Regions from separate parts of the Bradyrhizobium sp. USDA 4486 genome, predicted to be linked through region 3. Evidence: predicted binding sites of a transcription regulator. Region 3 holds the regulator's gene; each other region holds the start of a gene.
The links. Region 3 encodes PhoB, which activates phosphate uptake and scavenging genes when phosphate is short. Its sites were predicted from a motif close to TGTCATNNANCTGTCAT; they were not measured.
Positions count from the first base shown of each region.

Region 1: a site for PhoB is predicted at 5,982-5,998, ahead of phnC (phosphonate ABC transporter ATP-binding protein). Genes of this name have one in related genera too.
Region 2: a site for PhoB is predicted at 3,099-3,115, ahead of ACVWY3_RS13000 (RNA degradosome polyphosphate kinase). Genes of this name have one in related genera too.
Region 4: a site for PhoB is predicted at 2,229-2,245, ahead of ACVWY3_RS10000 (glycerophosphodiester phosphodiesterase family protein). Genes of this name have one in related genera too.

Region 1 covers NZ_JBSRZV010000001.1:6,998,870-7,006,363, reverse strand. Annotated here, with positions in the region: gene ACVWY3_RS33045 (carbon-phosphorus lyase complex subunit PhnI) at 1-208, opposite strand, end outside; gene phnH (phosphonate C-P lyase system protein PhnH) at 212-820, opposite strand; gene phnG (phosphonate C-P lyase system protein PhnG) at 825-1,289, opposite strand; gene phnF (phosphonate metabolism transcriptional regulator PhnF) at 1,410-2,138, shown strand; gene phnE (phosphonate ABC transporter, permease protein PhnE) at 2,267-3,061, opposite strand; gene phnE (phosphonate ABC transporter, permease protein PhnE) at 3,109-3,993, opposite strand; gene phnD (phosphonate ABC transporter substrate-binding protein) at 4,073-5,008, opposite strand; gene phnC (phosphonate ABC transporter ATP-binding protein) at 5,073-5,882, opposite strand; gene ACVWY3_RS33005 (transferase hexapeptide repeat family protein) at 6,056-6,715, shown strand; gene ACVWY3_RS33000 (alpha-D-ribose 1-methylphosphonate 5-triphosphate diphosphatase) at 6,712-7,494, shown strand, end outside.
Region 2 covers NZ_JBSRZV010000001.1:2,627,751-2,635,244, reverse strand. Annotated here, with positions in the region: gene ppx (exopolyphosphatase) at 1-822, opposite strand, end outside; gene ACVWY3_RS13000 (RNA degradosome polyphosphate kinase) at 838-3,027, opposite strand; gene ACVWY3_RS12995 (chromosomal replication initiator DnaA) at 3,187-3,864, opposite strand; gene ACVWY3_RS12990 (CDP-alcohol phosphatidyltransferase family protein) at 3,987-4,529, opposite strand; gene purM (phosphoribosylformylglycinamidine cyclo-ligase) at 4,686-5,759, shown strand; gene purN (phosphoribosylglycinamide formyltransferase) at 5,759-6,412, shown strand; gene ACVWY3_RS12975 (cold-shock protein) at 6,502-6,708, opposite strand; gene ACVWY3_RS12970 (autotransporter outer membrane beta-barrel domain-containing protein) at 7,086-7,494, shown strand, end outside.
Region 3 covers NZ_JBSRZV010000001.1:6,835,969-6,843,462, forward strand. Annotated here, with positions in the region: gene pstS (phosphate ABC transporter substrate-binding protein PstS) at 1-797, shown strand, start outside; gene pstC (phosphate ABC transporter permease subunit PstC) at 918-1,907, shown strand; gene pstA (phosphate ABC transporter permease PstA) at 1,909-2,754, shown strand; gene pstB (phosphate ABC transporter ATP-binding protein PstB) at 2,751-3,569, shown strand; gene phoU (phosphate signaling complex protein PhoU) at 3,581-4,297, shown strand; gene phoB (phosphate regulon transcriptional regulator PhoB) at 4,320-5,027, shown strand; gene ACVWY3_RS32265 (GcrA family cell cycle regulator) at 5,129-5,641, opposite strand; gene ACVWY3_RS32270 (acetylornithine transaminase) at 6,098-7,300, shown strand; gene argF (ornithine carbamoyltransferase) at 7,300-7,494, shown strand, end outside.
Region 4 covers NZ_JBSRZV010000001.1:2,034,951-2,042,444, reverse strand. Annotated here, with positions in the region: gene pdhA (pyruvate dehydrogenase (acetyl-transferring) E1 component subunit alpha) at 1-518, opposite strand, end outside; gene ACVWY3_RS10000 (glycerophosphodiester phosphodiesterase family protein) at 776-2,155, opposite strand; gene adh (aldehyde dehydrogenase) at 2,322-3,839, opposite strand; gene ACVWY3_RS09990 (GAF domain-containing protein) at 4,097-5,056, opposite strand; gene ACVWY3_RS09985 (FtsB family cell division protein) at 5,273-5,590, opposite strand; gene ACVWY3_RS09980 (NADPH-dependent FMN reductase) at 5,795-6,346, opposite strand; partial or broken gene ACVWY3_RS09975 (zinc-binding dehydrogenase) at 6,696-7,494, opposite strand, start outside.

The sequences.
Region 1 (7,494 bases), 160 kb from region 3:
CGCCGCGCGCCTGCTTGATCGCGAGCGCCGCGAGTTCGCGGTCATAGAGCGAGCCCTCGCTCATGACGCGATCGACGGCAAGGCCGAGCTGCTCCGAGATCTGGTCGAGAGTGACCTCCGGAACGCTTTGATCGCCGCGCCTGGCATTTGCGAGCAGGCGATGGGCGTTCTCGATGGCGCGTTCGCCGCCTTTGACTGCGACATACATGCTTCAGCTTCCCTTGTTCGCGACGCGCGTCGTGCGCGGGATCGCAACCACGGCATCATCGGCGACCAGCACCACGTCGATGCCGCGCGGAAACAGCGTCTCGTTGAACTTCAGACGGTCGAATAAATCGGTCGGCTTGATCGAGGCCTGGAGCGTCGCGACGCCGTCGATACCGGGGCCGCGCAGCTCGAAGGCGCGGCCGGAATCGAGGCTCTCGACCTGGATGATCACCGTGGTCGAACGATCCGGATATTCATTGGTGCCGAGCGCGAAGCGCTCCAGCGCCGGCAGCAGGACGCCATCGCCGATCAGCGCGAAGCTCGCAATCGAGTTATCCTGGATCACCGGCGCACCGGTGTGGAACTTCAGCCACTTCGTCACGTCGGAGCTTTCCGCCAACCGCGCATCGAGCCAGAGCGGCGTGTCGTGATCGAACAGCGTGAGCGCGATCGCGGCCGTGCCGCGCATCATCATGCCCGGCGCGCCCGCCATCGGCACGATGCGCTGGACCGAGCCCGGCCGCGCCATCGCATCCATCACCGAGCGAAAGGTCGATTGGGCCGACAACACCTTGTCGGCGAACCCCGGCGGCAATTCCGCAATCGTGGTCATGGTCTCACCCCTCACCGCGCACCATGGTGTAGAAATCAACCTTCGTCGCGGCGGTCTCTTCCGCCACCTGCCTGCGCTCGACCATAAGCTGCTCGCGCAACGGCGCGATTACGTCGCGCTCGACGGCGGCGGCGAAATCGCGCGACTGCATCAGCGCATCGCACAACGCGATCAGCCGCGCCTTGTCGCCGTCGCGTCCGAGCGTGTAGCCGAAGCCGACCTCGCCGCTCGCAAGCCGCACCGCGGCACGCGACACCGTGGCTTCGCCGAGATTGAACGGCGCGCCGTCGCCGCCGACGCGCCCGCGCAGCATCACGAGGCCGTTCTCCGGCGCGCGCAGATCCCGATGATCGGGCAACGCGATAGCGCGGAGGCGGGCGGCGATCTCGCCCGCCTCCGCATGCGCCAGCACGGCCATCGCGGCCTGGCGCTGGGCTTGCTGGTTGTTGTGCTGGGTCACCTGATCCACCGAACTTTTCGACACAACTTGCCGAATCTAAGTTGTCTATGATAATAGACAACTTGATACGGAAGCGCCATGACTGTTTCGTGACAAACGTGTGATTTCTGGAGTAGGCTTTCCGGCGACATGAGTATGCAGGACACCGCCTCCTCAGGCGTCGCGCTGTGGCGCCTCGTCGCCGACGGCATCGAACGCGGCATTGCCGACGGCCGCTTTGCGGCCGGCGACAAATTGCCGGGCGAGATGGAGATCGCCGAAACCTATCGCGTGAACCGCCACACCGTGCGGCGCGCGCTCGCGGCGCTCGCCGAGCGCGGCCTCGTGCGCGCCGAACGCGGCAGCGGCACCTATGTCGAGGCGCAGAAGCTCGCTTATCCCTTGCGCTCGCGCACGCGCTTCTCCGAGATCGTCGGCGCCGAGGGCCGCGAACCGCATGGGCGGCTGATCGAGGCGACAGATGACGTGGCGACGCGCGAGCTGGCGCGGGAACTCGGCCTCAAGGCCGGCGCGCCCCTGGTGAGGATCGAGGCGATCCGGCTTGCCGACCGCACGCCGATCTGCGTCTCCACCACCTGGCTGTCAGCGGAACTGTTCCCCGGCGCCGGCGAGGTGTTCGCCGAGACGCGCTCGATGACGAAGCTGCTCGAGCATTTCGGCGTGCGCGACTATCGCCGCGGCGCGACGCGCATCACCGCGGGTATCGTCGATGCCACCGACGCCGCGCGGCTCGACCTGCCGCTGGGCCGGCCGATCCTGGTGGTGGATGCCACCGACCATGATCTCGGCGGCAAGCCGCTGGTGACCAAGCACTCGCGGTTTGCGGCCGAGCGGGTGGAGTTTCTGGTGGAGTCGTAGCGACTGTCTCCGCAAAACCGGAGCCGTAGGGTGGGCAAAGGCGCGACAGCGCCGTGCCCACCATCTTTGCAAGATTCGCGAGAAGTGGTGGGCACGCTTCGCTTTGCCCACCTCTACGGCACCTGTGCTTAGGCGACCGCCCTACGCCCGATAATGGCAAACCGAAGCTTGCCCGAGATGAAATCGATCGCGGAGACGGCGACGAGGATCATCAGGATCAGGAACGACACCTTCTGCCATTCCAACACGCGGATCTGCTCGGCGACCTGGAGGCCGATGCCGCCGGCGCCGACGATGCCGATGATGGTGGCCGAGCGGGTGTTGGATTCGATGAAGTAGAGCACCTGCCCTGCGATCACAGGCAGCACCTGCGGCAACAGACCAAAACGGATCTCGTGCAGCGCGCTGCCGCCGGAGGCACGGATGCCTTCGACCTGCTTCTGGTCGGCGCCTTCGATCGCCTCCGAAAACAGTTTTCCGAACGCGCCGAAATCCGACACGGCGATGGCGAGCACGCCGGCGAACGGGCCGAGTCCGACCACGTTGATCCATACCAGCGCCCAGATCAGCGTATCGACGCCGCGGATCGAATCGAGGAAGCGGCGTACGGGAAAGCGCAGGATCCGCGAGGGGATGACGTTGCGCGCGGCGAACAGGCTGACCGGCAGCGCGAACAATGCGGCGAGCGTGGTGCCGAGCAGCGCGATCGAGAGCGTCTCGCCGAGCGCCTTCAGGTAGGCCGGCAGCGAGGAGCCGGGATCCGGCGGGATCATCATCGGGCTGATCCAGCCGAGCTGGCTGAGGCCGGCGAAGAACCGCGAGGGCGAGAAATCGAGATCGACGAGGCCGTAGATGAGGATCGCGAACGCCGCAACGATCATCGCCGGCATCGCGAGCCGCGTCGATGCCGGCCGGTCGAACATTTCGGGGTAGCGCGCTCGCATCTCGCGCGTATCGACCTCCTGCGGCGTCACGTCCGCGCCTCCTTGCCGAACAGGCGGCCGCGCAGCCAGCCGGTGGTGATGTCGATGATGAAGACGGTGATGATGATGAACAGGAGGATCGCGCTGACGTCGGAGTAGTAGAACTTGCGGATGGCGACCACGAGCTCCTGCCCGATGCCGCCGGCACCGACGAACCCCATCACCGAGGCCTCGCGGACATTGATCTCGAAACGCAGCAGCGCGTAGCTGGCATAGCCGGCCGTGACCTGCGGCAGGATGGCAAAGCGCATGCAGGCGAGCCAGCCCGCGCCGGTCGAGCGGATGCCTTCGACCGGCTTCATGTCGGCATTCTCGACGATCTCGGAAAACAGCTTGCCGAGCGCGCCGGTGGAGTGGATCGCAATCGCGAGCACGCCGGCCATCGGCCCGAGCCCGAAGGCGATCACGAAAACCAGCGCGAACACGATGCCGGGCACAGTGCGCGCGAATTCGAGCAGGCGGCGGACCACGAAGCGCAGCCAGGACGACGGCGAGGTGTTTTCGGCAGCGAAGAAGTTCAGGGCAAAGGCCAAGGTCGCGCCGGTCAGCGTGCCGACATAGGAGATCAGCAGGGTCTCGCGCAGCATCTTCAGCCATTTACGCCAGCCCCAGAGCCACTCGCCGAAATCGGTCCAGACCCGCTGGCCATTGTCGAGCGTGAGGATGCGGTCGAAATAGCTGATGAAGTTGCCGAAATAGGTGAACAGCGTGCGCAAATTCACCTCGGCGCCGATGCCGGCGAGAACCAGCGCCGCGGCGAAGATCACGACTCCGAACAGAAGGCGGATCCGCTTGCGCGCAACCGCCTGGCGATAGGCGGCGTTGAGCGCGGCCAGCTGCTGCTCGGGGAGGATCGAAACCGCGACGGTCATCGGATCAGGAACGGTGATCGGTCAAAAAAGAGAAAGAGCCGGGTCCGTCGACCCGGCTCAAGTGGCTCGTCCCGAAAGCTCAGGACGCCTTCTTCTTACGCAGCGCATCGACGAACTTGATCAGCTCGATCGTGCCATCCCAGTCCTTGGTGGTGGCGGGATGAAACCCCTTCTTCTGGCCATCCGACAGGCGCTCGAACGCGGCCTTGTCCTTGGCCGGCGCGTCGAAGAACGCCTTGGCGATCGCAGCCTTGGCATCTTCCGGCAGGTCCGAGTTGTAGGCATAGGGGCCGTTGATGATCGGCGCCGACTTGTGGATGATGCGGAAATCATCCTTCTTCATCGCCGAGCCGTCGGCGTTCTTCAGCATGCCCTTGGTCAGCATCTGCGCCAGCGTGGAGTCGTCGTCGCTGGTCCACTGATTGGCCGCGACGTCAACCGTGCCCTGCGCCAGCGCCAGCATGGCATTCTCGTGGCTGCCGGTGAAGACGACCTTGCTGAAATAGCTGTCGGCGTCTGCGATACCCATCTTGTCGAGCTCGAAACGCGGCACGTTGTTGCCGGAAGTCGAATTCGGGTCGACGAGGCCGAGATTCTTGCCCTTGAGGTCGTCGACCTTCTTAAAGGGGCTGCTCGCCTTGACGAAGAACACCGAGTAGTAGCCGGTCGAGCCGTCGGCGTTGATGTCGTTGGCGAAGGCGTCGGTCTTGACGCCGGTGAGGCGAGCGCGGGCGAACGAGGCCGAGCCGTAGCTCGCGATATGGATGTTGCCGGCGCGCTGGCCTTCGATCACGGCCGCGTAGTCGTTGGCGATGCGCAGCGTGACCTTCACGCCGAGCTGCTTCGAGAGATATTCCACGAACGGGGTCCAGCGCTCGGTGACGCCGGAGGCGTTCTCCGCCGGAACGACCGCAAAGGTCAGCTCGGGATATTTGGCTTTCCAGTCTTCGGCGGAGGCCGACGAGGCGAAAGCGAGCGCGGCAGCGCCGGCAAGAACTAATCTGCGAGTGATCATGATACCCTCTTGATCGTTGGAAATCGGTTGACGCGAAACTGGCAAACTCAACAGGTGGCGCGGCTCAGGCGGCCGCGGCAGTTCCAAGCGCCGGAACGCCCTCGGGCGCAGGGACAGGGGTGCCGCCCATGACGTCGGCGGCTTCGAGATCGTAGAGCTCGCGCGCAACGTGGTCGGTCAGCGCCGACGGCGCGCCATCGAACACAACGCGGCCCGCTGCCATGCCGATCAGGCGATCGCAGTAGGTGCGCGCCAGATCGAGCGAATGCAGGTTGCAGAGCACGGTGATGCCGAAGTGCTTGTTGATGCGCAAAAGCGCATCCATCACGATCTTGGTGTTGCGCGGGTCGAGCGAGGCGATCGGCTCGTCGGCGAGGATAATGTCGGGCTGCTGCACCAGGGCGCGGGCGATGGCGACGCGCTGCTGCTGACCGCCGGAGAGCTGGTCGGCGCGCTGGGCGGCGAGCGAGGCAATGTCGAACTGCTCGAGCGCGGACATCGCCAGCGCCTTGTCCTGCTCGGGCCAGATCTGCGAGAGCGAGCGCCAGGCCGGAATGGTGGCGAGGCGCCCCATCAAGACATTGGTCAGCACATCGAGCCGGCCGACCAGGTTGAACTGCTGGAAGATCATGGCCGAACGCGCCCGCCACTGCCGCAGCTCCTTGCCGCGCAACGCGGAAACGTCCAGACCGTCGAACAGGATGCGGCCCTGCGTCGGCGTGACGAGACGGTTGATGGTCCGCAGCAGGGTCGATTTGCCGGCGCCGGAGCGCCCGATCACGCCGACGAAGCCGCCGGGGGAAATTTGAAACGAAGCGTCGTCCACCGCGGCTTTTGCGCCGAAGCGGCACGTCAGGCCTTCAACCACCAGCATGCAGGGCTCCAGAGTAGCTGGAGCCCACCGCTAACGCCGGCGCTTGACACTTGTGTGACACGCGCAGTGCGGTGCGGCGATCCTACACAGCTCGTCCCCTGTCATCGCTTCGTCATGACATCGTCATCAAGCCGCTCGAAGAGGAGTGCCCGCCCTCGCATTACGGACGTAACATGGCCGGTCAGAAGCTTTCGGTTCAACCGACCATCGATCCGTCCGCAAAGCTGCATGAAACCAGGCTCGGCGCCTATACAGAGGTCGGTGCGCGCACCATCCTGCATGAAGTGGCGATGGGCGATTACTCCTATGTCGTGAACGACGCCCAGATCACCTACACGACGATCGGGAAGTTCTGCTCGATCGCGGCGATGACGCGGATCAATCCGGGCAATCATCCGATGCATCGCCCCGCGCAAGCGCACTTCACCTATCGTTCCAGCGCCTATTTCGAAGGCGAGAGCGACGACATCGAGTTCTTCGACTGGCGGCGCCAGCATCACGTCCATATCGGCCATGACGTCTGGATCGGCCATGGCGCCATCGTGCTGCCAGGGCGCAACATCGGCACCGGCGCGGTGATCGCGGCCGGCGCCATTGTCAGCAAGGACGTGCCGGCCTACACCATCGTCGCCGGCAATCCTGCGCGCATCGTGCGGCGGCGATTCCCGGAAGAAATCGCCGGACGGCTCGCAAAGCTGGCGTGGTGGGATTGGGATCACGACAAATTGCGTGAGGCGCTGCCTAATTTCCGCAAACTCGGGATTGAAGATTTCCTCGCGACATACGAAGCACGGTCGAATTCCACAACCAGCAAACGAAGCGCGGTCGCGTGACAGACATCTTCCTTGAGGGCGGCCGGGCCCTGATCGGCACCGAGCTCGTCGAGACGTCCCTTCTCGTGTCTGGAACTGATATCGCCGAGGTCGATGCCTCGCGCGGCCGGGCGCGGCTTGCGATCGATGCGCGCGATCTCCTGGTGCTGCCCGGCATCGTCGACCTGCATGGCGATGCCTTCGAGCGGCAGATGATGCCGCGCGCCGGCGTCGACTTCCCGATCGACGTCGCGCTCGCCGACAGCGATCGCCAGGCGATCAGCAACGGCATTACCACGGTGTTCCACGCCACCACCTGCTCGTGGGAGCCGGGCCTTCGCAGCGCCGACAATGCCCGCGGCCTGATGGAGGCGATCGAACGCCAGCGTCCGCAATTCGCCGCCGACACCCGCTTCCACCTCAGGCACGAGACCTACAATCTCGACGCCGAGGCCGAGATGACCCAGTGGCTCGCCGAGGGCCGCATCGACCTGTTCGCCTTCAACGATCACATGGACGGCGTCGTTGCCGACATCTCCAATCCGCGCAAGCGCAACCGCATGGTCGAGCGGACTGGCCTGTCGAGCGAGGCGTTCGACCGTCTGGTCGGACACGTGATGTCACGCAAGGCTGAGGTGCCGGCTTCCGTCTCGCGGCTGGCCACCGCGGCCCGTGCCGCCGAAGTGCGGATGCTCTCGCATGACGACGCAACGCCGGCGATGCGCCAGGAGTTTCGCGAGCTGGGCGCTGACATCGCGGAGTTTCCGATCAACGAGGAGACCGCGCGCGCCGCGGCAAGC
Region 2 (7,494 bases), 4.2 Mb from region 3:
GAGCACCAGCGCCGCATAGGTGAGGAGCGGCCGGCGGGCATCGGCGACGACTTCGATGTCGGCGAGCGTGCCGGTGGCGGCCAGGCGGCGCAGACGGCGCGAGAAGTCGAGCGCTTCAGCCGCGGGAATCGAGTAGCCGTGCATCACCTGGAGCGGATAGCCGCTCTGGATGATGTGGATGCGCGCGAGCGCGCGCCAGGTGCCGCCGACGGCGTAGAAGGTGCGGCCGCGTCCACCAGTTAGCAGCTGCACCTCGTCGATTTCCTCGCGCACGATGCGGTCGGCGCGCTTGAGCGATTTGTGCGCGAGGTCCTGCAGCGCGAGGCCGCCGAGCGGCAGCGTCACGCCGCTGCGCACGCTGTTCCGGCGCACGTCGATCAGTTCGAGCGAGCCGCCGCCGAGATCGCCGACGATGCCGTCGGGAAGATGGATGCCGGAGATCACGCCGAGCGCCGACAGCCGCGCCTCGCGCGGACCGGACAGGATCTCGATCTTCACCGCGCAGATCCGTTCGGCCTTGGCGATGAAGTCGGGCCCGTTGGAGGCGTCGCGGCAGGCCGCGGTCGCGATCGCGAACACGGGGCCGACCTGCATCACGCGGCACAGCGCGCGGAAGCGCTTGAGCGAGGTCAGCGCCTTGTCGACGGCATCGGGCGCGAGCAGGCCGGTGCTCTGCACCTCGCGCCCGAGCCCGCACAGCGTCTTCTCGTTGAAGATCGGGATGAGGCTCCGCGTCAGCCCCTCATAGACGACGAGACGGACCGAGTTGGAGCCGATGTCGATGACCGCGACGCTCGAGCCGCGCTTGCGCGGCCGCTTCACTTCGACGGTCCCGGATCAGGATTGATGACGTTCATTACGGCGCGTGAGGCGGCGCGGCGAGGATTCCTTGAGCGACTTTCCACGGCCAGACAGACTCGGATTTGTCATGAAGTAGTTGTGCACGTTGAAAGGCTCCTCGCCCTTCGCGGCCTTCATACGCGTTGAGGACCCGTCCGGCAACAATTGCCAGCTCTGCTCATTGTCCTTCAGGTTGGCGACCATGATCTGTTCGAGAACCTGCTGATGCACCGTGGGATTTTGCAGCGGACACAGCACCTCGACGCGGCGGTCGAGATTGCGCGGCATCATGTCGGCCGATGAGATATACACAGCAGCTTTCGCGCTCGGCAGCCCCTGGCCCATGCCGAAGCAGTAGATTCGGCCGTGCTCCAGGAATCGTCCGATGATCGACTTGACGCGGATGTTCTCGGACAGGCCGGGAATGCCGGGCCTGAGGCAGCAGATGCCGCGCACCACGAGCTCGACCTGCACGCCGGCCTGCGACGCCTCATAGAGCGCGTCGATGATGTCGGGGTCGACCAGTGCATTCATCTTCATCCAGACCGCGCCGGGACGGCCGTGCTTGGCATGCGCAGTCTCGCCCTGGATGTGCTCGATGATGCGCTTGCGCAAGGTCAGCGGCGACACCGCCATCTTCTCCAGATCGCTCGGCGCGGCATAGCCGGTGATGAAGTTGAACACGCGCGCGGCGTCACGACCGATGGTCGGATCGGAGGTGAAGTAGGAGAGGTCGGTATAGATACGTGCGGTGACCGGATGGTAGTTGCCGGTGCCGGTGTGGACGTAGGTGGTGAGGCTGCCGCCTTCGCGGCGCACCACCATCGAGAGCTTTGCGTGCGTCTTCAGCTCGAGGAAGCCGTAGACGACCTGCACGCCGGCGCGCTCGAGGTCGCGCGCCCAGCGGATGTTGGCTTCCTCGTCGAAGCGCGCCTTGAGCTCGATCAGCGCGGTGACAGACTTGCCGGCTTCGGCGGCCTCGGCAAGCGCGCGCACGATCGGCGAGTTGTTGGAGGTACGGTACAGCGTCTGCTTGATTGCGACGACGTCGGGATCGCGCGCGGCCTGCTGCAGAAACTGCACGACGACGTCGAAAGATTCGTACGGGTGGTGGACGATGAGGTCCTTCTGGCGGATCGCCGCGAAGATATCGCCGCCATGCTCGCGCACGCGCTCGGGATGCCGCGGCACGTAAGGGGTGAATTCGAGGTCGGGACGGTCGAGACGGGTGAGCTGCGAGAGCTCGTTCATGGCGAGCACGCCGTCGACCAGGAACACCTCGTCGTCGGCGGCCGACAGCGCGTGCTGCACGAAGTTGCGCAGCTCCTCCGGCATCTTGGCGTCGATCTCGAGCCGGATCACGGATCCGCGGCGGCGGCGCTTCAGCGCCGTCTCGAACAGGCGAACGAGGTCTTCGGCCTCTTCCTCGATTTCGAGCTCGGAGTCGCGGATGATGCGGAAGGCGCCCTGGCCGTGCAGATTGTAGCCGGGGAACAGGCGGTTGATGAACAGGCTGGTGGCCTGCTCCAGTGAGATCAGCCGCACCTTGCCATCGGCCGGCAGGCGGATGAAACGGTCGATCTTGCCGGGCATGCGGATCAACGCGTTCATCTGCTTGCCGTCGGCCTCGCGCGTCAGCTGGAGCGCGATGGTGAAGCCGAGGCTCGGAATGAACGGGAAGGGGTGGGCCGGGTCGATCGCGAGCGGCGTCAGCAGCGGGAACACGTTGTTGAGGAAATAGTCCTCGATCCAGGTCCGCTCCGCCTTGGTGACGTCCTTGCCGTCGACCAGCACGATGCCGACATCGGCCAGCGTGCCGCGCAGGTCGCGCCAGATCGCCTGCTGGTCGGAGGCGAGCTGGGAGACGGTGCGGTTGATCAGCGCCAGCTGCTCGGATGGCGTCAGGCCGTCGGGCGCGCGCTCGGCAATGCCCTCGCGCACCTGGGCCTTGATGCCGGCGACGCGGACCATGAAGAACTCGTCGAGGTTATTCGCCGATATCGACAGAAATCGCACCCGCTCCAGCATGGGGTGGCTGGGATTGACCGATTCCTCCAGGACGCGGCGGTTGAAATGCAGCCAGGACAGCTCGCGATTGATGAACCGCTCGGGCCTCGTGGCGATTGCCGGCAGGCCATCGGCCTCAGGGGCTTTTTCTTTAATTTCAACGGCTTGCGCTGATTCCATGAGAAGTCGGTCCATCCAATTCGCCTCTTTGCGACTTATGTTCAAAACCGGCGGGAGCATGTGTTAGTGCGATGACGTTTCGATGACATTGATGTTCCGCCGCCGCGCCGCGTCAAGCGGCCAAGGGTGGCTGAGGCGGCCGAGGGCGGCCGGCGCTGCTCAGGCGTCCCGCAGCAGCTCGGCGGCCAGCGCCCTCGTGACGGGACGCCCGAGCCGTAGCGCCTCGCTGTCGAGCAGCTCCACAGCCTGCCGGGCAGCGGCCGAGGACCGCTCCAGGCGGGTGGCGAGATAGCTGACGACGCTCTCGTCCACCGTGAGCTGGCGATCGGCGCAGAATTTGACGATCAGACCGCGGAAAAGCTGGTCGTCGGGAGGGAACAGCGAGATGACGGGAACGGCGCGCAGGCGCGAGCGCAGGTCGCGCAGCTCGATCTCGAGGGATGCCGGCATCTCACGTCCGGTGAAGAGGATGTAGGCGCCGTCCTCGCGGGCGAGGTTCATCAGATGGAAGAGGGCGCGCTCGTCAAAATTCCCGGCCTTGAGATCCTCGACCACCAGCGCGCCGGTGGCGAGCGCGCCCGGGACACCTGCGGCGGTCAGCGCATTGGCCGTGGTCGAGCGCGCGCCGGCCTCTTCGGCCCAGATCGTGGCGAGATGGCTCTTGCCGCTGCCTTCGGGACCGGCCAGCCACATGATCCGGTTCGACCATTCCGGCCAACTGTCGATCAAGGCGAGACCGGCGGCATTCGCGGGGCCTTCGAGGAAATTGTCCCGGCTGAGGCTCTCCGCATGCGGAAGCGAAAACGCCAATTGTCGGGGATGAACGCGGCCTGCCACGCTTGCTTTGCTCCGTGCCGGCGCGCCGGCCGTGTTTGACGAGATTCGACTTCATCGAGCGGAAGTTGGCCTTTTGCGGGGCCAAGGCCCCACTGAAAAGTCCGCAACTCACCTGTCCCAACTCATTTGGCCTCGATCGTGCTCATGTGCCGCAGCCACTCGACGAGGTAGAGCGACACCGAAGAGAGCGTGAAGACCGTAACGAGGCCCATCAGGACGATGTCATAGGGCGCCGGCTTGAAGCCGAAGGCAAGCGCGGCCAGCACCAGGGCTGCGTAGGAGACCTGGGCCGCTGTGTTTAGCTTGGATACTTTCGACGGCTTCATCTCGACGGGCTTGTCGAACAGCCAGGATACGATCACGGCTGCGACGATCATGATGTCACGCGACACCACCAGGATCACGATCCAGCGCGGGATGTCGCCCCAGATGCCGAGCGCGAGGTAGATCGACACCAGCAGCGCCTTGTCGGCGAGCGGGTCGAGCAGGGCACCGAGCTCGCTCGTCATGTTGAAGCGCTTGGCCAGAAAGCCGTCGACGGCATCGCTGATGCCGGCAATCAGGAAGACGGCGAACGCCACCTCCATCTGGCTGGACACGATGGCCCAGACAATGACCGGGACGAGCATGATGCGGCCCAGGGTAATGATATTCGGAATACTCACGCGGCGCTTCCCGGCACCCGGTCTGACCTCGAATCCGGCCCCCAGGGAGGCTGAACCGGTTGATATCTCTACATAGTATAGGGCGGGGCGCTACGCTTGCCATTGCGCATCCCCGGAATTCGACGTAACCAGCCGCAAACCCACTGGAAATCGGGCATGACCGACCGCAAAAACGGCCTCACTTACGCCGATTCAGGCGTCGATATCGACGCGGGCAACCGTTTGGTCGACCTGATCAAGCCGATGGTGCGCGCCACCGCGCGGCCCGGCGCCGACGCCGAGATCGGCGGCTTCGGCGGCCTGTTCGATCTCAAGGCGGCCGGTTTCAAGGACCCGGTCCTGGTCGCCGCCACCGATGGCGTCGGAACCAAGGTCAAGATCGCGATCGAGACCGGGCTGCATGGCGGCATCGGCATCGACCTCGTCGCCATGAGCGTCAACGATCTCGTCGTGCAGGGCGCCGAGCCGCTGTTCTTCCTCGACTATTTCGCCTGCGGCAAGCTCGACCCCGAGGCCACGGCCTCGATCGTCGCGGGTGTCGCCGAGGGCTGCCGGGAATCCGGATGCGCCCTGATCGGCGGCGAGACCGCCGAGATGCCCGGCCTTTATCAGGACGGCGATTACGACCTCGGCGGCTTTGCCGTCGGCGCCGCCGAGCGCGGCACGCTGCTGCCGCGCAAGGACATTGCGGCGGGGGATGCCGTGATCGGCCTCGCCTCGTCGGGCGTGCACTCCAACGGCTTCTCGCTGGTGCGCAAGATCGTGGAACAATCCGGCCTCGGCTTCGAGGCGCCGGCGCCGTTTGCGCCCGTCATGACGCTCGGCGGCGCGCTGCTGACGCCGACGCGGCTCTACGTCAAATCCTGTCTTCGCGCGATCCGCGAGACCGGCGCGGTAAAGGGGCTCGCCCATATCACCGGCGGCGGTTTCACCGACAACATTCCGCGCGTGCTGCCGAAGGATCTCGGCGTCGGCATCGACCTCGCGCGTCTGCCCGTGCTGCCGGTGTTCAAATGGCTGGCTGCCCAAGCCGGCATCGCCGAGCTCGAAATGCTGCGCACCTTCAATTGCGGCATCGGCATGATCGCGATCGTCGAGCCCGACAAGGTCGACGAGGTTGTGCGGGTCTTCACCGACGCCGGCGAGACGGTCGCGCAGCTCGGCACCGTAATCCCGGCCGAGGGCGAGCATCGCGTCGTCTATAACGGCCATCTCGATCTGGCACTGTGATGAAGCGCCGCGTCGCCATCCTGATCTCCGGCCGCGGCTCCAACATGGCCGCGCTGATCAGGGCCGCTGCTGCGGCCGATTTCCCGGCGGAGATCGCGCTCGTGATCTCGAACAAGGCCGATGCGCTCGGGCTCGAACGGGCCAAGGCGGCCGGCGTGAACACGCTGGTGATCGAGAGCAAGCCGTTCGGCAAGGACCGCGCCGGCTTCGAGAAGGTGCTGCAGGCTGCGCTCGATCAGCACGGCATCGAGCTGATTTGCCTCGGCGGCTTCATGCGCCTGTTCACCGCCGAGTTCACCAAGGCCTGGTATGGGCGGATGCTCAACATCCATCCCTCGCTGCTGCCGTCGTTCCCCGGCCTCGATCCGCACGGCCAGGCTTTGCGCGCCGGCGTCAAGCTGTCCGGTGCGACTGTGCATTTCGTGATCCCCGAGACCGATGCGGGCCCAATCGTGATGCAGGGCGCGGTGCCCGTCAGCGACCACGACACCGCGGACACGCTGTCCGAGCGCATCCTCGAGGTCGAGCACCGCATCTATCCCGAAGCGTTGCGGCTGCTCGCGACCGGCAAGGTCAAGATCGAGGGCGATGTCTGCAAGACGGCGGGAAGCTCTGCGTCGGAGAATTTTCTGGTTGCGCCGGTGGTGGGCTGAAGCTTCACCCGCGTTTCGCCTCCTCAAACAAAATCCCCCGGCAGAGCCGGGGGAACGTCGTGATCTCTCGCGCTTGGCGTTGAGAGACATCAGGAGACCTTGAGGTTCTCCGCGGATGACTTGCCGCGGTTCTCCACGAGGTCATATTCAACCACCTGGTTCTCGTTGAGGGTCGAGAGTCCGGCGCGCTCGACGGCGGAGATGTGAACGAATACGTCCTTGTCGCCGCCGTTCGGCTTGATGAACCCATAGCCCTTGGTCGGGTTGAACCATTTGACGGTGCCCTTTTGCGGCATCCTCAGTCTCCTCCACTAGATATAAAAAAGACGCGGCCGCTGTTTCGCGTGCCACGCCACAAACGGGCTTCCGGAAGTCTGTTCGAGTCTTGAATCTCAATGTCGCGAAACGCACAGCCGAGCGGCCAATTCCGATTGTGTCCAATATTGCAACATGAAAATCGCCGGTTAGCAAGCCGCGCGCGAATTTCAAGAGCGCGCCGGCTGTCGCCAGCCGCTATTTCCAATCTGTGGCAGCGGAACCACAATTGAGCGCAATGCCTCGCGATGACGTTGCCTTCCGGTTGACCCTCCGTGGCAGTTCGGCGCAAATCGCATCATGCGCTGCACATCGTGTTGCATTTTTGCGCCGCCATTTTGCTTTGGGATTGGTCGTCATGCGCTGCACCTCGCAGCCCTCAGGGACACGGCAGACGAGCAGCGCGAACCGCGTCCGCCGGGTCGCTGCGGCGGTCGCCAAAATCGTTGCGGTCATGGCGCTCGCGCTGATCGTGATGATGTCGGCGGCGCCCGTCTTCGCGCAAAGTCCGACACCCACTCCGACCCCGACCCCGACCCCGACGCCGTCGCCCACGCCGTCGCCGACCCCTGTCCCCATGCCCACCTCGACCAACTACGATCAGTCGGCCGGCAACAGCATGCTCAATTTCGGTTCGGGATTTCTGGAGCGATTGGCCAACCAAGCCTCCAATGGCGTTGACCGGTCCTTCCGCACCAATTCCGGTGGCGGCGGCGCTTCGGCAAGCACGGAAGATCCGCGCTACCGCACCTGGTTCGAGGGCTATG
Region 3 (7,494 bases):
TCGGCGCCAGCGACGCGCCGCTCAAGGCAGAGCAGCTCGAGAAGGACGGCCTCGTCCAGTGGCCGATGGTGATGGGCGCGATCGTTCCCGTCGTCAATATCGAGGGCGTCAAGGCCGGCGAGCTGGTGTTCGACGGTGAGACCCTTGCCAACATCTATCTCGGCAAGATCACCAAGTGGGACGACGCCGCGATCAAGAAGCTCAATCCGAACGTGAAGCTGCCGTCGGATGCCATCACCGTGGTCCGCCGCTCGGACGGCTCGGGCACCACCTTCAACTTCACCAACTATCTCTCCAAGGCCAGCGCGGACTGGAAGAGCAAGGTCGGTGAGGGCACCGCGGTCGAGTGGCCGGTCGGCGTCGGCGCCAAGGGCAACGAAGGCGTGTCGGGCAACATCAGCCAGACCAAGAACTCGATCGGCTATGTCGAGTACGCCTATGCCAAGCAGAACAAGCTGACCTACACCGCCCTAATCAACAAGGCCGGCAAGACGGTTCAGCCGACCGTCGAAGCCTTCCAGGCGGCTGCTTCCAACGCCGACTGGGCCAAGGCTCCCGGCTACTACGTCATCCTGACCGACCAGCCCGGCGACAAGTCCTGGCCGATCACCGCGGCGACCTTCATCCTGATGCACAAGGAGCCGGCGGATAAGGCGGCGTCGAAGGAAGCCATCAAATTCTTCACCTGGGCGTTCAAGAACGGCGCCAAGGCCGCCGAGGAGCTCGACTACATCCCGATGCCCGAGAGCGTCGTGAAGCTGATCGAGAAGACCTGGTCGGCCGACATTAAGAGCTAAGGCGCTCTCGATTGCCGGGACCTCAAAGACGTCCGCTCCGGATCGGCCTCGCGCTGCATCCGGAGCGCAGCACCGACAACAAGCGTATATAAACAGGTACAGGGGATCGGCGTGGCAGAGATGGCTGTCGAGAGCAATGTAGTTGATGCCGCCGGACCGTACGATCGCGCCAAGGCGTTGAGCGCGTTCAAGCTCGGTGACCTCACCTTCTACTGGATCACGCGGCTCAGCGCGATCTCCGTGCTGCTGATCCTCGGCGGCATCATCGTTTCGCTGATCGTCGGTGCCTTCCCGGCGATGAAGGAATACGGCCTCTCGTTCCTGTGGACGCAGCGCTGGGCGCCGTCGGCAGATCCCCCCGTGCTCGGCGCGCTCGGCCCGATCTACGGCACGCTCGTCACCTCGTTCATCGCGATGCTGATCGCCATTCCGGTCGGTCTCGGCATCGCCATCTTCCTCACCGAGCTGTGCCCGCAATGGGCGCGCCGCCCGATCGGCATGGCAATCGAGCTGCTCGCCGGCATCCCCTCGATCATCTACGGCATGTGGGGCTTCTTCGTGCTGGGCCCGTTCCTGGCCAACACCTACCAGCCGTTCATGATCAAGATCTCCGACGGCATCCCCGTGCTCGGCGCGATCTTCGCCGGTCCCCCGTCCTATCTCAGCCTGTTCAATGCCTCGCTGATCCTCGCCATCATGGTGCTGCCCTTCATCACCTCGATCTCGGTCGACGTGTTCAAGACGGTGCCGCCGGTGCTGAAGGAAGCGGCCTACGGCGTCGGCTGCACCACCTGGGAAGTCGTCCGCAGCGTGGTGATCCCCTACACCCGCGTCGGCGTCATCGGCGGCGTCATGCTGGCGCTCGGCCGCGCGCTCGGCGAGACCATGGCGGTGACCTTCATCATCGGCAACTCGTTCCGCATCTCCTCGTCGATCTTCGCCCCGGGCACCACGATCTCGGCGGCGATCGCGTCCGAGTTCGCCGAAAGCGACGGCCTGCACCAGTCCGGCCTGATCCTTCTCGGCCTCCTGCTGTTCGTGCTCACGTTCTTCGTGCTCGCCGCCGCGCGCCTGATGCTGCTGCGTCTCGAAAAGAAGGCGGGGAAGTAACATGAACCCGATTTACGCACGCCGCCGCCGCATGGACATCGTCATCCGTGCGCTCTGCCTTGCCGCCGCCGCCTTCGGCGTCACCTGGCTCGCGCTGATCCTGCTGACGCTGCTCTACAACGGCCTGACCGGGCTCAACCTCCAGGTCTTCACCGAAAACACCCCGCCGCCCGGCTCGACCGAGGGCGGCCTCCTCAACGCCATCGTCGGCTCGCTGATCATGACCGCGCTCGGCGTCGGCATCGGCGCGCCGCTCGGCCTGTTCGCGGGCACCTATCTCGCCGAGTACGGCCGCAACGACAAGCTGACCTCGGTGATCCGTTTCATCAACGACATCCTGCTGTCGGCGCCCTCGATCATCATCGGCCTGTTCATCTACGGCGCGGTCGTGGTGCCGATGCGCGGCTTCTCGGCCATCGCCGGCTGCCTCGCGCTCGCCGTGATCGTCATTCCGGTGGTGCTGCGCACGACCGAGGACATGCTGCTGCTGGTGCCGAACGCATTGCGCGAGGCTGCCTCCGCGCTCGGTCTGCCGCGCTCGCTGGTGATCAAGCGCATCGCCTATCGCGCGGCGCGCTCGGGCCTCATCACCGGCGTGATGCTGGCCACCGCCCGCGTCGCCGGCGAGACCGCGCCGCTGCTCTTCACCGCGCTGTCGAACCAGTTCTTCAGCCTGAGCCTGAACAAGACGATGGCCAACCTGCCGGTGACCATCAACAACTTCGTGCAGAGCCCCTATGCCTACTGGAAGCAGCTCGCCTGGAGCGGCGCCCTGCTGATCACGTTGACCGTGCTTGCCCTGAACATTGGCGCGCGCATCCTGAGCGCCGAGAGGACCGCAAAATGAGCGATATGTCAGTTACCGTCAGTACGCCCGTTCAGCACGGCTCGCAGCCGCTGCCCGAGGCCCCGGCCAAGGTGACGGTGCGCAACCTCAACTTCTATTACGGCGAGCACCACGCGCTGAAGAACATCAACCTGACGCTCGGCACCAATCGCGTCACGGCGTTCATCGGCCCGTCGGGCTGCGGCAAGTCGACCCTACTGCGCATCTTCAACCGGATGTACGACCTCTACCCGGGCCAGCGCGCCACCGGCCAGCTGATGCTCGACCAGACCAACATCCTCGACCCCAAGCTGGACCTCAACCTGCTGCGCGCCCGCGTCGGCATGGTGTTCCAGAAGCCGACGCCGTTCCCGATGACGATCTACGAGAACATCGCGTTTGGCATCCGTCTCTATGAGAAGATCTCGAAGTCCGAGATGGACGACCGCGTCGAGAAGGCGCTGCGCGGCGGCGCGCTGTGGAACGAGGTCAAGGACAAGCTCAATGCGTCCGGCCTCTCGCTCTCCGGCGGCCAGCAGCAGCGCCTCTGCATCGCCCGCACCGTCGCGGTGCGGCCCGAGGTGATCCTGTTCGACGAGCCCTGCTCGGCGCTCGACCCGATCTCGACCGCCAAGGTCGAAGAGCTGATCCAGGAGCTGTCCGAGAACTACACGATCGCGATCGTCACCCACAACATGCAGCAGGCGGCCCGCGTCTCCGACAAGACCGCCTTCATGTATCTCGGCGAGTTGATCGAGTTCGACGATACCAGCAAGATATTCACTTCGCCGAGCGATCGGCGCACGCAGGATTACATCACCGGCCGGTTCGGCTGAGGAGACGGGATATGGGTTCTGAACATACCGCAAAGGCCTTCGACACCGACCTCCAGGAGCTCACCCGCCTGGTCGCCGAGATGGGCGGCCTCGCCGAGCGCATGATCGTCGATTCCGTCGACGCGCTGATCCGTCGCGACGTCGTGCTCGGCCAGCGCGTGGTCGCGACCGACGCCGAGATCGACGCGCTCCAGAAGAAGATCGAGGAGCGCGCCGTGCTCACCATCGCCCGCCGCCAGCCGATGGCGGTGGACCTGCGCGAGATCGTCGGCGCCATGCGCGTCGCCACCGATCTCGAGCGCATCGGCGATCTCGCCAAGAACATGGGCAAGCGCGTCGCGGCGCTGGAGACGGACTTTCATCCGCTGAAGCTGTTCCGCGGCCTCGAGCACATGACCGACCTCGTGCAGCAGCAGGTCAAGTCGGTGCTGGACGCCTATGCCGCGCACGACCTGCCGGCGGCGATGGCGGTGTGGAAGGGCGACGAGGAAGTCGACGCCATCTGCACCTCTCTGTTCCGCGAGCTTCTCACCTATATGATGGAGGATCCGCGCAACATCTCGTTCTGCATTCACCTGATGTTCTGCGCCAAGAACATCGAGCGCATCGGTGACCATGCCACCAACATCGCCGAGACCGTGTTCTACATGATCGAGGGCCAGGCGATCACCGACAAGCGGCCGAAGGGTGACATGACGACCTTTGCCACGACGATCCCGAATAGCTGAAGAGTCAAGGAGCGACGACACCATGGGCGCGCGCATTATGGTGGTTGAAGACGAGGAAGCTCTCACCGAGCTGCTTCGCTACAACCTCGAAGGCGATGGCTATGACGTCGAGACGGTGATGCGCGGTGACGACGCCGACACCCGTCTCAAGGAGCACATCCCCGACCTGATCGTGCTCGACTGGATGCTGCCGGGCCTCTCCGGCATCGAGCTGTGCCGACGGCTGCGCACCCGCCCGGAGACCAAGCAGCTTCCGATCATCATGCTGACCGCGCGCGGCGAGGAGAGCGAGCGGGTGCGGGGTCTTGCGACCGGCGCCGACGATTACATCGTCAAGCCGTTCTCCGTGCCGGAGCTGCTGGCGCGCGTGAAGGGCCTCTTGCGGCGCGCGAGCCCGGAGCGGCTCGCAACCGTGCTCGCCTATGGCGACATCGAGCTCGACCGCGACAAGCGTCGCGTCGCGCGCTCGGGCCGGCCGATCGATCTCGGTCCGACCGAATATCGCCTGCTGGAGTTCTTCCTCGAGCACCCCGGCCGCGTGTTCTCGCGCGAGCAGCTGCTCGACAGCGTCTGGGGCCGCGACATCTACATCGACGAACGCACCGTCGACGTGCATATCGGCCGTCTGCGCAAGCTGCTCAATCTCGGCCGCGAGCAGGACCCGATCCGCACCGTCCGCGGCGCCGGCTACGCGCTGGACGATCGCTTCGCGAAAGCGGAGCAGACGTAAGAACGGCTGCAAGCGAGCAAAATAAAAGCGTGCCGAGCGGCGCGCTTTTTTGCTTCGGATCGTCCCGGCCGCGTGCCGGGACGATGTCGTTGAAGCAGTGCTCAGCGCGTGCCCGGCTTCGCGGGCGCGCGGCGGCGATCCGCCGCCGGCTGGTAGGCGACGCGCGAGTGCTGCGCGCAATAGGGCAGGCCGGAGAGCGCCTTGCCGCCGCAGAAGAAGAAATCCGGGCTCGATGGATCGCCGACCGGCCAGTGGCAGGTCGCCTCGTTCAGCTCCAGGAGCGACAGCCGCTGGCTCATCGGCACCACGTTGTCGTAGGTGACCGGCTCGGCCTCCACCTCGACCTCGAAGGCCTGCGCCAGCGCGGTGTTGCCGCGCGAGATCGGGCGGCTCACGCGCATCATGTGCTGCGCGGGACGCGCCTTGCGCGGCCGGGGCGCGGCCGACGAGGGGCTCTTGGCGCGGCCGGACAGGCCGAGCCTGTGCACTTTGCCGATCACGGCATTGCGGGTCACATTGCCGAGCTCGGCCGCGATCTGGCTGGCCGAAAGTCCGGCCTCCCAGAGCTTCTTCAGCTGCTCGACGCGATCATCGGACCAGGTCAAAACCGTCATTGCACCCTTTCCCTCGCTGCCGGCCAGCCATCCTGGGGCCTCACAGCGAATGCCTAAGCCTTGAAAAACCCGTGCCGCCAGAATCCCTTAAGGCTCGCCGGGCACACAAGGTGCGCCCGAACGTTTACGCCGGTACATGAGGACTCTTGGGATCAGAACTGCTGCACGAGATGTCGTATCTGACAGTCCAAACGCTACAATATGGCGTGACTCGCGCGCAAGAGTCCGCCGACTCGCTTCCACATGTTCCGTGGTGAAAAATCCCGCAAAATCGGCACCGCAAGACTACGGATTCAGCGTTTCCTGGGGCTTTTCGGGCGGCATTGACACCCGTCTCACCAAGCATAAGATAGTCGTGCGTGCCGCCCTTAAAAGGCGGCACGTTTCGTTTTCCGGGCCGGTCAATGGTGCGTTGCGCAACGCACTCAGGCCGTCCGCAACATCCAAGTGATCGTCATGACCAACAGCGCCGCGCCGCATTTGCTCCCCGTTTTCGCCAGGGCCGACCTCGGTTTCGAGCGCGGCGAAGGCTGCTGGCTGATCGCGACCAACGGCGAGCGCTATCTCGACTTCACATCGGGCGTCGCGGTGAATGCGCTCGGCCATGCTCATCCCGCGCTGGTCAAGGCGCTGCAGGAGCAGGCGACGAAGCTCTGGCACATGTCGAACCTGTTCCAGAGCCCCGATGGCGAGAAGCTCGCCGCGCGCCTATGCAGCGAGAGCTTTGCGGATTTCGTTTTCTTCTGCAATTCCGGCGCCGAGGCGCTGGAGGGCGTGATCAAGCTGGTCCGCCATCATCACTTCTCCAAGGGTCATCCCGAGCGCTACCGCATCATCACCTTCGAAGGCGCCTTCCACGGCCGCACGCTGGCAACGCTGGCTGCGACGGGAGCTGCAAAATATCTCGAAGGTTTCGGCCCGCCGATGGACGGTTTCGACCAGGTGCCGCATGGCGACATCGAGGCCGTAAAGAAGGCGATCGGTCCGCAGACCGCCGGCATCCTGATCGAGCCGATCCAGGGTGAGGGCGGCGTGCGTTCGTCGCCGCCCGCCTTCCTCAAGGCGTTGCGCCAGCTCTGCGACGAGAAGGGCCTGCTGCTCGCGTTCGACGAGGTGCAGACCGGAATGGGCCGCACCGGCGATCTGTTCGCGCATCGGCGCACCGGCGTCACGCCTGACGTGATGTCGCTGGCGAAAGCGCTCGGCGGCGGCTTCCCGATTGGCGCAGTGCTGGCGACCGCGGAGGCGGCGGCTGGCATGGGCCCCGGCTCGCATGGTTCGACCTTCGGCGGCAATCCGCTCGCGATCTCGGCTGCGAACGCCGTTCTCGACGTCATGCTCAAGCCCGGCTTTTTCGATCACGTGCAGAAGATGTCGCTGCTGCTCAAGCAGAAGCTCGCCTCCGTGATCGACCGTCACCCCGACGTCGTCAGCGAGGTGCGCGGCGAGGGGCTCCTGATCGGCATCAAGGCCGTGGTGCCCTCCGCCGATCTGGTCGCAGCGCTGCGCAACGAAAAATTGCTCACCGTCGGCGCCGGCGACAATGTCGTGCGTTTCCTGCCGCCTCTGGTCGTCACAGAAGCCGAGATCGAGGATAGCGTCGTGCGGCTCGAGCGCGCCTGCACGGCCCTTGCCGCCAACAAGCGGGCGGCAAGCTGATGAGCAGTTCACCCAAGCATTTCCTCGATATCAACGAGCTGCCGCTCACCGAGCTCAAGCGCATGCTTGCCGCATCCTCCGCGATGAAGGCGAAGCAGAAGGCGCACCAGCCGGTGAAGCCGCTCGAAGGCAAGACGCTGGCCATGATCTTCGAGCGTCCCTCGACTCGCACCCGCGTTTCGTTCGACGTCGCC
Region 4 (7,494 bases), 4.8 Mb from region 3:
TGGCCCTGGTTGGCCGCGCCGTCGCCGAAATAGGTGACGCTGACGCTGTCGTTGCCGCGATAATGATTAGCGAAGGCGAGGCCGGTGCCGAGCGAGACCTGGGCGCCGACGATGCCGTGACCGCCGTAGAAGTGCTTCTCCTTGCTGAACATGTGCATGGAGCCGCCCTTGCCCTTGGAATAGCCGCCGCGGCGACCCGTGAGCTCGGCCATGACGCCGTTGGCGTCCATGCCGGTGGCGAGCATGTGGCCGTGATCACGATAGCCGGTGATGACCTGATCGCCCTCTTTCAGGGCCATCTGCATCCCGACCACCACGGCCTCCTGGCCGATATAGAGATGGCAGAAGCCGCCGATCGCACCCATGCCGTAGAGCTGACCGGCCTTCTCCTCGAACCGCCGGATCAGGAGCATGTCGCGGAGCGCCTTGAGCTCCTGTTCCCTGGTGAATTCCGGGGGCGAACCGCCGTCGGTCTTGTGCTGCGCAGCGCTCGCGGCGGCTTTCTTGGGTGCGGCCATGGGAATTCCGGGTCAGAGAAAACTTCAGCCCTCTCTAACCCAAGTCAAACGCGGTTGGAAAGCACCGCGGCGGCATGGCACGATTTTCATTATGCCGCACTGCAGCGTGGCCGAAACTTTGCAAAACCTTTGGCGCCAATCGGGCAACATTAGCTTTCCGCCAACGAAGCCAGTGCCGGCAGACGCAGCAAGGATATCGGACACGTGCATCTTGCGGGCTGAGACCCTCAGCGCGTGTCCGATTCGTACCGGCGGCCTTACCAGCCGAGCTCGCGCAGATAGGCTGCGCGAGCGGCAACGCCGGTATGCGTGAAGTCGGTGAAAACCCCATCGACGCCGAGACGGAAAAATTTGAGATATTCGAGACCGGGATTGCCGTGATAATCGGCGGCGAGATATTTCTTCTCGTTCCGGAACGTGAAGACGTGCACGAACAGTCCAAGCTTGTGCGCGTCGGCAACGAGGCTGGTCGGCTCCTGCGTCGATGCCTCCGGTGTCGATCCCTTATAGGGCGTGCCGTCGGCGTTGCTGTCCTTCCACGGGGCGATCTTGAGCGGAACGATATAGGCCTTCCACGGCCCGATGCCGTCGGCATAGGTCTTGATCTCTGCGAGGCCCTCTGGGGTCAGCATCGCGTCGTAGAGGCGCGCATCACCCGCAACCGTCCAGTCGAACGGACGCGAGCTCGTGATGTTGTTGAGCAGCACCTTGCCGGTCCTGAAGTCGATCCCGTTGCCGTCGATGAGCTGAACCTGCCGGGCCTCGAGGCCATGGCTGCGCATATATTTCAGGCTGCCGGGCTCGAAGCTCTGGACCAGGATGGGCGCGTCCTTGGTGTTGAGGCCATTGTCCTTGATGATCTTGATCAGGGCATCTTCGAGCGGACGGCTACCGGGCGCGCCGCAGCCATTGGCGATGGCCTGGGCATTGTTCCAGGTCGGATTCTTGGTCTCGGGATAGACCAGGATGGGACGCCCCGTCGCCTTGCTCCTGGCCTTGGCGATGTCGATGACGTCCTGGAAGCTGATGACCGGGAATTTGCCGTTGAAGACTTTGGGCCGCTCGTTGGCCGCATCATAGGTCGTGCCGGCGATCCATTCCTTCAGCTCGGCCATGGTGAAGTCGGTAATCGACCAGTCATTGGTGTGGTCCTCGCCGTCGACGATCAATGACTTCAGCACCGATTTCGGATCGGCGGGGTCCGTGAGATCGGTCAGGTAGTCGGCGGGCGCCCCTGGGGACGCCGGCGCCTTGACGCGCACGCCGGGGACCGTGCGCTTGCGGGCTGCGACAGTCGCGTTGGTCTTGGCGACCTCGGCCACATTGGTATTGTCGCTGAGCCAGGGATTATGGCGCACGACCAGGACGCAATCCTTGGTCAAATGCAGATCCTCTTCGAGTGCGTCGGTGCCGAGCGCCGCGGCAAGCTCGTACGATGGCTCGGTTTCTTCGGCCACAAGGCCGGGCAGTCCGCGATGGCCGAGGATCAGCGGCGGCCTGCCGTCGAGGGTCGGGACCTGCTTGGCGCCGGCCGGAGCCGGGCTGGTCTGTGCGAAGGCCATCGACAGAGGAAGGAGCGCCGCGCCGACCAGCAACGCTCCAATACCGACCGTTCGACGTGAACGATCATCCTGCATGACACGCCTCCATCTTTGCTCAGCATCGCGTCAAGACGCCACAAGAGCGAGCCTGTCGTCTTGTCCCAAGACTCTGACAGGCGGATGACGGCGGCTGAACAATGATAGACATGCGCAGGCGGCGCCGCTATGACGCCGCCTGTGGCTTGCGATCGGAATTTGCCGATCAGAAGAAGCCGAGCTTTTTCGGGCTGTAGCTGACCAGGAGGTTCTTGGTCTGCTGATAGTGATCGAGCATCATCTTGTGGGTCTCGCGACCGACGCCGGACTGCTTGTAGCCGCCGAACGCCGCATGGGCGGGATAGGCATGGTAGCAATTGGTCCAGACCCGGCCGGCCTGGATCGCCCTTCCGAAGCGGTAGCAGCGGTTGGCGTCGCGGCTCCATACGCCGGCCCCTAGGCCATAGAGCGTGTCGTTGGCGATCGCGAGTGCCTCGTCATCGGTCTTGAAGGTCGTAACCGAGACCACGGGGCCGAAGATCTCCTCCTGGAAGATGCGCATCTTGTTGTTGCCTTCGAACACCGTCGGCTGGACGTAGAAGCCGCCGGCGAGATCGCCCGCGAGCTCGGCGCGTCCGCCGCCCGCGAGCACCCTGGCGCCCTCCTGCTTGCCGATGTCGATATAGGAGAGGATCTTTGCGAGCTGCTCGCTGGAGGCCTGCGCGCCGATCATGGTGTCGGCGGCGCGCGGGTCGCCCTGCTTGATCGCGGCGACGCGCTTGAGCGCCCGCTCCATGAAGCGGTCATAGATGTCGGCATGGACCAGCGCCCGGCTCGGACAGGTGCAGACCTCGCCCTGGTTCAGCGCGAACATGACGAAGCCTTCGATCGCCTTGTCGAAGAAATCATCGTCCTCGGCGGTAACGTCCTTGAAGAAGATGTTCGGCGATTTGCCGCCGAGCTCCAGCGTCACCGGGATCAGGTTCTGGCTGGCATATTGCATGATCAGCCGGCCCGTCGTGGTCTCGCCGGTGAAGGCGATCTTGGCGATGCGCGGGCTCGAGGCCAGCGGCTTGCCGGCATCGAGGCCAAATCCGTTGACGATGTTGAGCACGCCGGGTGGCAGCAGGTCGCCGATGATCTCGGCCCAGACCATGATCGAGGCCGGCGTCTGCTCGGCGGGCTTGAGCACGACGCAATTGCCGGCGGCCAGCGCTGGCGCGAGCTTCCAGCACGCCATCAGCAGCGGGAAGTTCCAGGGGATGATCTGGCCGACGACGCCGAGCGGCTCGTGGAAATGATAGGCAACGGTGTCGTGGTCGATCTCGCCGATCGAGCCCTCCTGCGCGCGGACGACGCCGGCGAAATAGCGGAAGTGGTCGATGGCCAGCGGCAGATCGGCGGCGCGGGTCTCGCGGATCGGCTTGCCATTGTCCCAGGTCTCGGCGATCGCGAGGCGCTCGAGATTCTCCTCCATGCGGTCGGCGATCTTGTTCAGGATCGCGGCGCGCTCGGCGACGCTGGTGCGTGCCCAGGCGGTCTTGGCGGCGTGCGCCGCATCGAGGGCGGCCTCGACGTCCTGCGCGTCGGAGCGCGCGATCTTGCAGACGATCTGACCGTTCACGGGCGAGGCATTGTCGAAATACTTGCCCGAGATGGGCGCCGTGAACTTGCCGCCGATGAAATTGTCGTAGCGTTCGGCGAAGGGGCTTTGGGTGATGCCGAGGAATTCCACCTTGTTCATTGCTCACTCCCGATGTTGCTGTTTGCGCGATCCGCCGTGTGTTCACGACTTGCGCCGACGATCTCGCAGGAGGTGCTTTCTGTCAGCCCTGATAGAAGCGATCGCCGGCCGGGAGTGTCGCAGTTCTGCGACAGTCGCGGGGGAGATGGGACGTTTGCGGCCTCCACATCGTCATTGCGAGCGTAGCGAAGCAATCCAGAGTCCCTCCGCGGAAAAATCCTGGATTGCTTCGCTGCGCTCGCAATGACGACTGAAGCTCAGTGCCTGATATCGAGCCGCTTCAGCTTCCGATGCAGCGTGGCGCGGCTGACGCCGAGGGCCTTTGCGGCGGCCGAGACATTGCCGCCGGCGCGCAAGAGCGCCCGCTGCAACACTGCGCGCTGGCCGCCGGCGAGGTGATCATGCGCGGCGTCGCCGCCGAGCAGATCGGCCGCGGGCACCGGCTGCATCGCCCTGCCCGGCGCGATCCCGAGTCCCGCGCGGGCGGTGCGGGTCGCGCCGATCACGAGATCGTCCGCATCGACCGCGACGAGGCCGATGGACTGACCGTCCGCGCCTTGCGTCAGCACGATACGGGCATGGGCAAAAGCCCGACGAAACAGATCCGCCTCGATGCGCCTTGCCGCTTCGCTGGCCGCCAGCGCGATCAGGCTGGAGAACGCATCGGTGCGGTCGGCCCGGCAGGAGGAGACGTCGAGCACGCCGGCGAATGCTGCCTCGTGATCGTAGATCGGAACGGCGGTGCAGCTCAGCAGTGTGTTGCGGGTGAAGAAATGCTGATCGCGGTCGATCGTCAGCGGCCGTTGCTCGACGACGCAGGTGCCGATGCCGTTCGTGCCCTCGTGCTCCTCGCTCCACAGCGCGCCGGTCCACAAGCCCCAGGACTGAAACGTGGCATCGTCGGCCGGCGTGCCGCGGCGGTCGACCGGCACGCCCTCACCGTCGGCGAGCAGCACGCAGCAGCCGGCAGCGCCGACGGCCTGATAGAGCCGGTCCATGGCGCCTTGCGCGGCGGCCAGCAGCGGCGCGATACGCTCGCGGGTCTGCCGCAGCTCGGCGTCGCTGAGCCGCACCGGCAGGCTGCGGCCGGCGGGATCGAGATGATGCAAGCGGGACGAACGGCACCATGAGGCCACGAGCGCGGAGCGCGCGGCCTGGCCTGATGCAATGGCGGCCTCGACACGGGCCGCGTGATGCCGGGACATTGGCCCATTCATCACTGTTTCCTCCGGGTGGCAGTCTAGGCTGTGGCGGCGCGACCCGGTTGATCTGCGTCAACTCAGGCCGACAGTATAGGAAGCCATGAGCCCGCGCCGGCATTGCCGTCAAGCAGCAGTCCGGTTACACGCCTGCGACTTTCGGTAGAATTGAATCGACGCGTGCCGGATTTCGGCAGCGGCTTTCGGCGCCGGTTTCGAATAGCGCGGAAAGCGCTACCTGGCCGGGATCATCCGAACGAGATCGTGCGGATTGACGTAGTCGAGCTGGAAACGCGCCCGCTCGTCCAGCATGTCGGGATCGATCTTGTCGGTGCGCAGCAGCGAGACGCGCTGCTCGCTCCTGGCGCGCTCGCGCTTGAGCTGCGCCAGCTCGCTGGTCAGCGCGATGATCTCCTGGTCGAGCTCCTGGCGGGCGTTGAGGCCGTATTTGCCGGTATAGGCGTTGACGCCGAAATAGCCGACGATGGCGGCCGCCATCGCATAGAGAGCAAGGCCGGTCAGGATCGATTTCAGGCGCGCGCGGGAGACCATGCTGGGAAGATGGGGCAGCTTGGTTAAGGGAGTGTTAGTGCGCCCTGCCCGTATCTCTCGTCGTCATGCCCGGGCTTGTCCCGCCTGCGCGGCCGAAGCCGCTTCGGCGCTGCGAAGGCCCGGGCATCCACGTTCTTCGTCGCGGCGGGCCAAGACGTGGATGGCCGGGACAGCCCGGCCATGACGAGACTTAAGCGCTTGACCTCAGCCGTGGTGCTTCGCGACGTGCGCGGCGAAGGCGTCGATGTAGGCCTGGAGCACGCCCTTCAGCGAGTCCTTGGTCAGGTTGCCCTCCGCATCGAAAGCATCGCCGACCGAGTTCAGATAGATCTCGGGCTGTTGCATGATCGGGCCGGCAATGCCCGGCAGGATGGTCTGGAGCGTCTTGGCCGCGCTGACGCCGCCGAGCGGACCCGGCGAGTTCGAGACGATGCCGACCGGCTTGCCGTTGAACGAGCTCTTGCCATAGGGGCGCGAGGCGACGTCGATGGCGTTCTTGAGGACGCCCGGGATGGCGCGGTTGTATTCGGGGGTGACGAAGATGACGCCGTCCGACTTCTGCAGCTTTTCGCGGAAGGCCAGCCAGTCCGCCGGCGGCGCGCCCTCGAGGTCCTGGTTGAAGAACGAGATGCCGGCCGGCGTAATGACCTCGAGCTTGAGCGAGCTAGGCGCCAGCTTTGCCAGCGCATTGGCGATCTTCAGCGAGAAGCTGTCCTTGCGCAGGCTGCCGGCGATGACGACGATGTTGTAGGCCATGGAATGTCCTTGAGGGCTTGAGCGGGAGTGCCGGGGCGGCACTTAAGCGATCCGGATCGATCAATGCAAGTGCATGAACCGGTCCGATTTGGAAACGCTGCGTTTCGCGAAAGCAGATGGTCGCCCAAAACCAATCGGGCCGCCACGCGGCGGTTCGATCTTTCGTGCGAATCTGCAAATCCACTCAGATCGCCCGATTCCGTGCCGACGGGATCAGGCGATACTTAGCGCCGTCCTTCTCGACATGACCGATCGATGGCAGCCGCGCCTGCGAGCAGGCGACGGCGATTGGGATCAGTCATGGAGAAGGCAATACCTTCTTTCGGTGACGTGCTGCCGCACGACACGTTTATTTGTTTGGGTTGATGAGGAATTTTTCGCCGGTGGCGCGTTTCGCGTACACCGCGATATTGGCGGGATCGAGCGCCTCGGCAAGCGAGACCACCTTGGTGTAGTGGCTGGCAAAGGTGGTCTTGAGCTCGGAGGCGACACGCTGGCGCAGGCGGCCGATCTCGGCCGGCCCGATGTTCTGAAGGAACGGCGTCAGCAGCCAGCCGCCGACGCCCCAGCTCAGGCCGAAACGACCGGCTCAGCTCGGTCGGACGCGGGTCGAGACTGCCGTAGATGTAGACATGCTTGTACACGTTGGAGCCGTAGCGGCTGTATTCCTTCGCGGTCTTGTTGGCCGCGACCTCCATCGCCGTGAGAATCTGGCTTGCGAGCTTGCCGCCGCCGATGGCATCGAAGGCGATCGTGGCGCCGGTCTCGACCAGCGCATTGGTGAGATCGTCCATGAAGCTTGGCGCGCTGGAATCGACCACGTGCTTGGCGCCGATCTTATGCAGGATGTCGGCCTGCTCCTTGCTGCGGACGATGTTGACGAGGCCAATGCCGTCCTTGATGCAGATCTTGTTGAGCATCTGGCCGAGGTTCGAGGCCGCGGCCGTGTGCACCAGCGCCTTGTGGTTCTCGCGCCGCATCGTCTCGGTCATGCCGAGCGCGGTCAGCGGATTGACGAACCAGGACGCACCGTCGACGGCCGTGGTGCCCGCCGGCAACTCCATGACGTCGCGGACCTTGAGCACACGGTACTGGGTGTACATGGCGCCCCCGATCATCGACACGGTCTTGCCCATCAGCGCTTTCGC